Linked DNA regions of Anaerocolumna chitinilytica. The protein of the gene in region 1 interacts with the protein of each later gene in a pairwise test. Links are inferred from orthologs where the notes say so. Each region holds a gene or a part of one and is shown on either strand. Other genes may lie near its edges. The genes, in order: bsdcttw_RS04330 and ribD.

The links.
Region 2: the proteins of bsdcttw_RS04330 (region 1) and ribD interact in binary tests that used the Escherichia coli proteins (3 or more experiments, as listed by UniProt). The link is inferred for Anaerocolumna chitinilytica from one-to-one orthologs.

The regions. Positions count from the first base shown.
Region 1 is NZ_AP023368.1:969,145-972,465, reverse strand. Bases 196-3,184 are described here. They hold bsdcttw_RS04330 (acetyl-CoA carboxylase biotin carboxylase subunit), read right to left. Parts: upstream 2,380-3,184; coding sequence 1,012-2,379; downstream 196-1,011. Other genes in these bases: accB (acetyl-CoA carboxylase biotin carboxyl carrier protein), read right to left, coding at 2,957-3,184; fabZ (3-hydroxyacyl-ACP dehydratase FabZ), read right to left, coding at 2,465-2,887; accD (acetyl-CoA carboxylase, carboxyltransferase subunit beta), read right to left, coding at 196-890. Outside these bases: more of accD, read right to left, coding at 6-195; more of accB, read right to left, coding at 3,185-3,321. UniProt on the Escherichia coli protein: This protein is a component of the acetyl coenzyme A carboxylase complex; first, biotin carboxylase catalyzes the carboxylation of the carrier protein and then the transcarboxylase transfers the carboxyl group to form malonyl-CoA.
Region 2 is NZ_AP023368.1:4,177,484-4,180,706, forward strand. The notes cover bases 257-3,147. They hold ribD (bifunctional diaminohydroxyphosphoribosylaminopyrimidine deaminase/5-amino-6-(5-phosphoribosylamino)uracil reductase RibD), read left to right. Parts: upstream 257-1,095; coding sequence 1,096-2,199; downstream 2,200-3,147. Other genes in these bases: bsdcttw_RS18165 (ABC transporter permease), read left to right, coding at 257-771; bsdcttw_RS18175 (riboflavin synthase), read left to right, coding at 2,184-2,813; bsdcttw_RS18180 (bifunctional 3,4-dihydroxy-2-butanone-4-phosphate synthase/GTP cyclohydrolase II), read left to right, coding at 2,861-3,147. In the rest of the region: more of bsdcttw_RS18165, read left to right, coding at 1-256; more of bsdcttw_RS18180, read left to right, coding at 3,148-3,223. UniProt on the Escherichia coli protein: Converts 2,5-diamino-6-(ribosylamino)-4(3h)-pyrimidinone 5'-phosphate into 5-amino-6-(ribosylamino)-2,4(1h,3h)-pyrimidinedione 5'-phosphate.

The DNA.
Region 1 (3,321 bases):
TCTTGCTATATTTCTGAAATCTGCACGCTCCTGATAAGGAGAGACAAAGTCTGTTTTAATTTATTCCGCTTAACCACCTTGTCAATAAATCCATGCTCCAACAGAAATTCAGCACTCTGAAAGCCTTCCGGGAGTTTTTGGCCTATGGTCTGTTCGATTACTCTTGGCCCTGCAAAACCAATTAAAGCACCGGGTTCCGCCAGAATAATATCTCCGAGCATAGCAAAACTTGCCATAACCCCTCCTGTGGTAGGGTCCGTTAAAATAGGAATATATAAAAGTCCGGCATCATCATGTTTTTTTATTACACCGGCTGTCTTTGCCATTTGCATTAATGATATGATACCTTCTTGCATTCTGGCCCCGCCGGAACAGCAGAAAAGTATAACCGGCAGTCTTTCCTTGGTGGCTGTTTCTATCATACGGGTGATTTTTTCGCCTACGGTTTCTCCCATACTGCCCATTAGAAAAGTAGAAGCCATTACTCCAATAGCCACTTCCATTCCTTCGATGGTTCCTTTACCGGTAGCGATTGCATCATCCAGGCCGGTAGCCATTCGAAGATGATTCAATTTATCTTCATATCCAGGGAAATGAAGCGGATCACTTACCGGCAGGTTAACATCCCACTCTGTAAAGCTTCCTGTGTCCAGCACCATACTAAGTCTCGTCCTTGGGCTAATACGGAAGTAACTGCCGCATACCGGACAAATATAGTAGTTCTGAACTACATCTTCAAGATAGACTATTTCATTACACTTATCACATTTATCAAAAAGACCTTCCGGTACCTGTGCATCGTAAAGGGAGTCTTTCCGTTTTTTATCCTGGGTGAGTTTTCTTTGCTCCCCGTTTACAGCAAGATTCTTTTTAAACATTTCCTTTAACATGATGACCTCTTTCTTAGATCGCTCCTATTGCTATTCTGCGCCTCAAGAGAATGCCTGCCACAAGATTATGCCGAGGATTTCGCAGGCATAATCTAAGTGAATTATTATTTTCAATAATTCACTACACGGCTTTAGACATTTCTTTTTTGTCTTTTAGCAGTTTTTCCACAAAGGCTGTATCTGTATTTCCTTCTTTAAAATCTTCTTGATTTATAAGAGTATATAAAAAGTCCAGATTCGTATCAATACCTTCAATTACAAGCTCACCAAGTACTCCCTGCATCTTTCTGATTGCCTGTTCTCTGTCATTGTCATGCACCATGAGCTTCACTAAAAGGGAATCATAAGCTGACGGAATCTTGTAGCCGGCATAGAGAGCGGAATCTACCCGCACACCATTTCCTCCCGGAAAATGCAAAGAGGTAACCGTACCGGGACAAGGCATGAAATCCTTTAGAGGATTCTCTGCATTGATTCTGCATTCAATTGCATGACCTTTAATTACTACGTCCTCCTGGGATATTGACAGCGGTCTCCCTTCTGCAATCTTTATTTGCTCCTTTATCAGGTCTATGCCTGTTACCAGTTCGGTAATACCATGTTCTACTTGAATTCTGGTATTCATTTCAATAAAATAGAATCTGTTCTGGTTATCCATAATAAATTCAATGGTGCCCGCATTCTGATAGCCTACTGTTTTAGCTGCTTTTACCGCTGCTTCACCCATTGCTTTTCTGAGTTCGGCTGTCATATGATGAGCCGGAGCCTCTTCGATTAACTTCTGATGTCTTCTTTGAATAGAACAATCTCTTTCACCAAGATGTATTACATTGCCGTAATTATCAGCGAGAATTTGAAATTCAATATGTCTGGCACCTTCTATATATCTTTCGATATAAAGAGTATCATCACCAAAGGAGTTCTTTGCTTCCTGGCCGGCTGTCTCAAAAAGCTTTACAAATTCCTCTTCTTTCCGAACAATACGCATGCCTTTTCCACCGCCGCCGGCACTGGCCTTGATAATAACCGGATAGCCAATATCTGCTGCGATTTTCAAGCCTTCCTCTGCTGAAGCTACTGCCTGTTTCGTTCCGGGAACTACCGGTACACCTGCTTCGATCATAGTTCTTCTGGCTTCTGATTTGTTACCCATTCTATCAATAACATCTCCCGTAGGACCGATAAAAATGATACCGCATTTTTTACAAAGATCGGAGAATCTGGAGTTTTCCGATAAAAAACCAAATCCGGGATGTATTGCATCAGCACCTGCTGCACAGGCTGCGCTAATAATTCTGTCCATCTTCAAATAGCTGTCTTTTGAAGGTACAGGCCCAATGCAGATAGTTTCATCTGCTAGTTGGGCATGGAGGGCATCTTTATCGACATCCGAGCAGATGGCTACTGTGGATATGCCCATTTCTCTGCAGGCACGTATTATCCGCACTGCGATTTCTCCTCTGTTGGCAATTAAGATTTTACTAATCATTGCAAACCTCCGTATTATGCGCTTTTGTGCGCAGAGTATTTTTTACAGTGAAATTTCTTTTTTTTGATTCCACGCTGGTTCTAACCTAACTTATAGCAAATATAAGCTCCGCTTCTGCAAAAATCTTCTTACCATCAAAGGCTTTTGCAGTGGCAACTCCAATATTTCCTTTGCTTTTTATCAGTTCTACTTCTAAGGTCATTACATCCCCAGGTATTACCTTATTTCTGAATCTGGCTTTATTAACTCCGCCAAAGTATGCATTTTTTCCTCTGTTTTCCTCCAGGGAAAGGCAAACTACCGCTCCGACCTGCGCTAATGACTCTAATATTAAAACTCCCGGCATAACAGGTTCTTCCGGAAAATGCCCTGTAAAATAAGGTTCATTATAACTAACACACTTTTTTCCTACGGCACGTTTGCCGGGTTCCAATTCATCGATTCTGTCAATTAATAAAAAGGGACTTCTTTGGGGTATGATCTTCTTTATCTCGTTTATATCTAACATTATCATTCCTGCTCTTTCGCTTCTAAGCTGCCTGTTCAGATTCAGTTACCAGTACTATTTCTGTTTATCTTATAGTGGCTTAAGATATATCAATGCCTGACCATATTCCACCATATCTTTGTTGTTAACTTCAATCCGTTCTACAATGCCGTCATATTCTGATTCAATCTCGTTCATAAGCTTCATGGCTTCTATAATACCAACTGCCTGCCCTTTTTTTACCCTGTCGCCAACGTGTACAAAAGGGTCGCTTTTCTCTGATTTAGCTGTATAAAAGGTACCTACCATGGGAGACTTAATGATTAACAGATTTTCATCCTTTTTGGCCTCAGATACCTCTGTTACTGGTATGCTTCCACTTGTAACTACCTCGGTCTTAATAACTCTATCGCACTCAAGCTCTAGTGACACCTCGTTGTCTTTATAGCGGAACG
Region 2 (3,223 bases), 3.2 Mb from region 1 along the record:
GCCCACCAGGTTTATTTAAAAAATTATTATAAAAAGAAATGCTTCATACGAATCATGCAGTTTGTCATAATTATAAGCTTTCTGGCTTTATGGGAAGTTTCTACCCGCATTGGCTTGGTAGACTCCTTTATATTCAGCAGTCCCTCCAGGGTGGCAGGGACTTTTCTTGATATGGCAGCTGATGGCAGTATCTTTTATCATACTGGTATTACTTTGCTTGAAACTTTTGTCAGCTTTGCCATTGTAAATATTTTTGGTATAGCTATGGCTGTACTGCTTTGGTGGAATGAAAAACTTGCCAAAGTCCTGGAGCCTTATCTGGTAGTATTAAACAGTCTTCCAAAATCCGCTCTGGCTCCGGTTTTTATTGTATGGCTTGGAAATAATGTCAAGACTATCATCGTTGCAGCCGTTTCTGTCGCAGTATTTAGTACTGTTATCACCCTTCATACCAATTTCAGCAATACAGAGGAAGATAAAAAGAAGCTTATACTAACACTGGGAGGCGGCAAAAAAGATATCCTTCTTAAAGTCGTAATTCCAGGGAATATTCCGCAAATCATCAGCATTATGAAGGTTAATATCGGCTTATCCTTGGTCGGAGTTATTATCGGAGAATTCCTTGCGGCAAAAGCCGGACTGGGTTATCTGATTATCTATGGCAGTCAGGTGTTTAAACTTGATTATGTCATTATGTCAATCGTTATTCTATGTATTCTGGCTACTTTTCTATATCAGCTGCTCACTTATTTTGAAAAGAAGTACAAATAGCAAAGAAGCAAATTATACTGTTTGACATTCTTTATTCCTGCTGTTATAATGAACGCAATTGAATATACATCTTCAGGGCAGGGTGCAATTCCCTACCGGTGGTATAGCCCACAAACCGTAAGGTACGATTCGGTGAAACTCCGAAGCCGACAGTAAAGTCTGGATGGAAGAAGATTTTATAAAAGCTGCAATTAGCATTCTTTTGTATAATTACTCTGAAATGATTTTTTTCATTTCAGAGTTTTTTTATCTACAAAGAAAATAATCAGGAGCTCCTGCCTTGAATATATATGTTCAAGGCATTTTTTATTATCGGAGGTACCTATGTCTGATGAAGAATATATGAATTACGCTCTTTTACTGGCAGAAAAAGGCGTTGGTTATGTGAACCCCAATCCTTATGTAGGCGCTGTTATAGTCAAAGACGGTAAAATTATCGGTCAGGGCTGGCACGAAAAATACGGCAGCTGGCATGCCGAGAGAAACGCACTTGCCGATTGTCTTAAGAGTCCCGAAGGCGGAACCTTGTATGTTACCTTGGAGCCTTGCTGTCACCATGGAAAGACACCCCCATGTACTGACGCCATTTTGCAAAGCGGAATAAAAAAGGTTGTCATTGGCTGCCTAGACCCAAATCCCCTTATAGCCGGAAAAGGTGCCGCTCTTTTGCGTAAAGCTGGTCTTGAAGTAATTACCGGTGTATCAGAGGATAAATGTCAAAAACTAAATGAGGTATTTTTCCACTATATCCAAACACATACTCCTTATGTTGTGATGAAATATGCTATGACAATGGATGGAAAAATAGCAACAGCAAGCGGAGATTCCAAATGGATTACAGGTTCCAGTGCAAGAGAAAATGTTCACAGAAGCCGGAACAAATACTCTTCGATTATGGTTGGCGTGGGTACTGTAATTACTGACAATCCTTCCCTTACCTGCCGCATTCCCGGTGGAAGAAATCCAATTCGAATCATCTGTGATACGGATTTAAATACTCCCCTGGATTCTACCGTTATCACCACAGCAAAAGAAGTAAGAACCATAATTGCCACTGCCTGTACCTGCAGCAATAGGCAAAAGCCTTACCTTACATATGGCTGTGAGATACTTTTAGTCAATCGTTATGAAAATTATATCGACCTAAAGCATTTGATGACAGAGCTTGCTAAGAGAGGTATTGACAGCATTCTGCTGGAGGGAGGTTCTGCTCTGAATTTTTCTGCACTAAAAAGCAGGATTGTAAATAAGGTACAAGGTTATATTGCTCCGAAACTTTTTGGAGGAGAACAATCAAAATCACCTATAGGCGGCACCGGCATTCAGGAAGTAACTAATTGCTTTACTCTAAAGAACCGGACTCTCACTTGGTTTGATGAAGATGTTCTAGTTGAAGGGGAGGTGGACTATACATGTTTACAGGAATAGTGGAAGAAACCGGCATTGTCAGAAATATAAGAAAAGGCGCCAAATCTGCCGTATTAACCATTGAAGGCAAAAAAATATTTGATGATTTAAAGCCCGGTGACAGTGTGGCAACAAATGGTGTATGTTTAACCGTTACAGATAACAAGAACTTTTCTTTTACCGCTGATGTGATGAATGCGACTCTTTTACGCTCTTCTCTTGGAAGCCTGACTGCTGGAACCAGAGTTAACCTGGAACGCGCCTTGGCGGTAAACGGAAGATTCGGCGGGCACATCGTTACCGGACATATTGACGGAACAGGTAAGATTACCTCCATTAAAAATGACGATATTGCCGTTTGGTATACAGTGAAAACCACTCCTGGAATTATGTCGTATATCATTGAAAAAGGCTCTATTACCATAGACGGAATCAGCCTGACGGTTGCAGAGGTTATGCAGGATGGCTTTCTTGTATCAGTTATTCCCCATACAGCCAAAGAAACCATACTTTCTGAGAAAAAAATAGGAAGTATCGTAAATATAGAGAACGATATTGTAGGTAAGTATATCAAAAAATTTACTCAAAAGAATAGCAGTATTACAGAAACATTCCTGTATGAAAATGGATTTTAGTTACCGGAGCCTTAAAGGCCCCAGGTAACGGAAAGGCTAGGTTTTATATGTTTAAATTCAGTACCATACCAGAAGCATTGGACGCTCTGAAAAAAGGGGAGATTATTCTTGTAACCGATGACGAAGACCGAGAAAATGAAGGAGATTTTATCTGCGCTGCAGAATTTGCCACTACTGAAAATATTAATTTCATGGCAAGTAACGGAAAAGGATTAATCTGTATGCCTATGAGCAATAAATATATCAGCCGTTTACAATTTCCTCAGATGGTATCCAACAACACTGACAACCATGGCACATCTTTTACTGTATCCATCGATTATGCACAGACAGCAACAGGTATATCCGCGGCAGAAAGAAGTATGACTGCGCTTAAGGTAGTTGACGAAAAGGCTAAACCCGAGGATTTT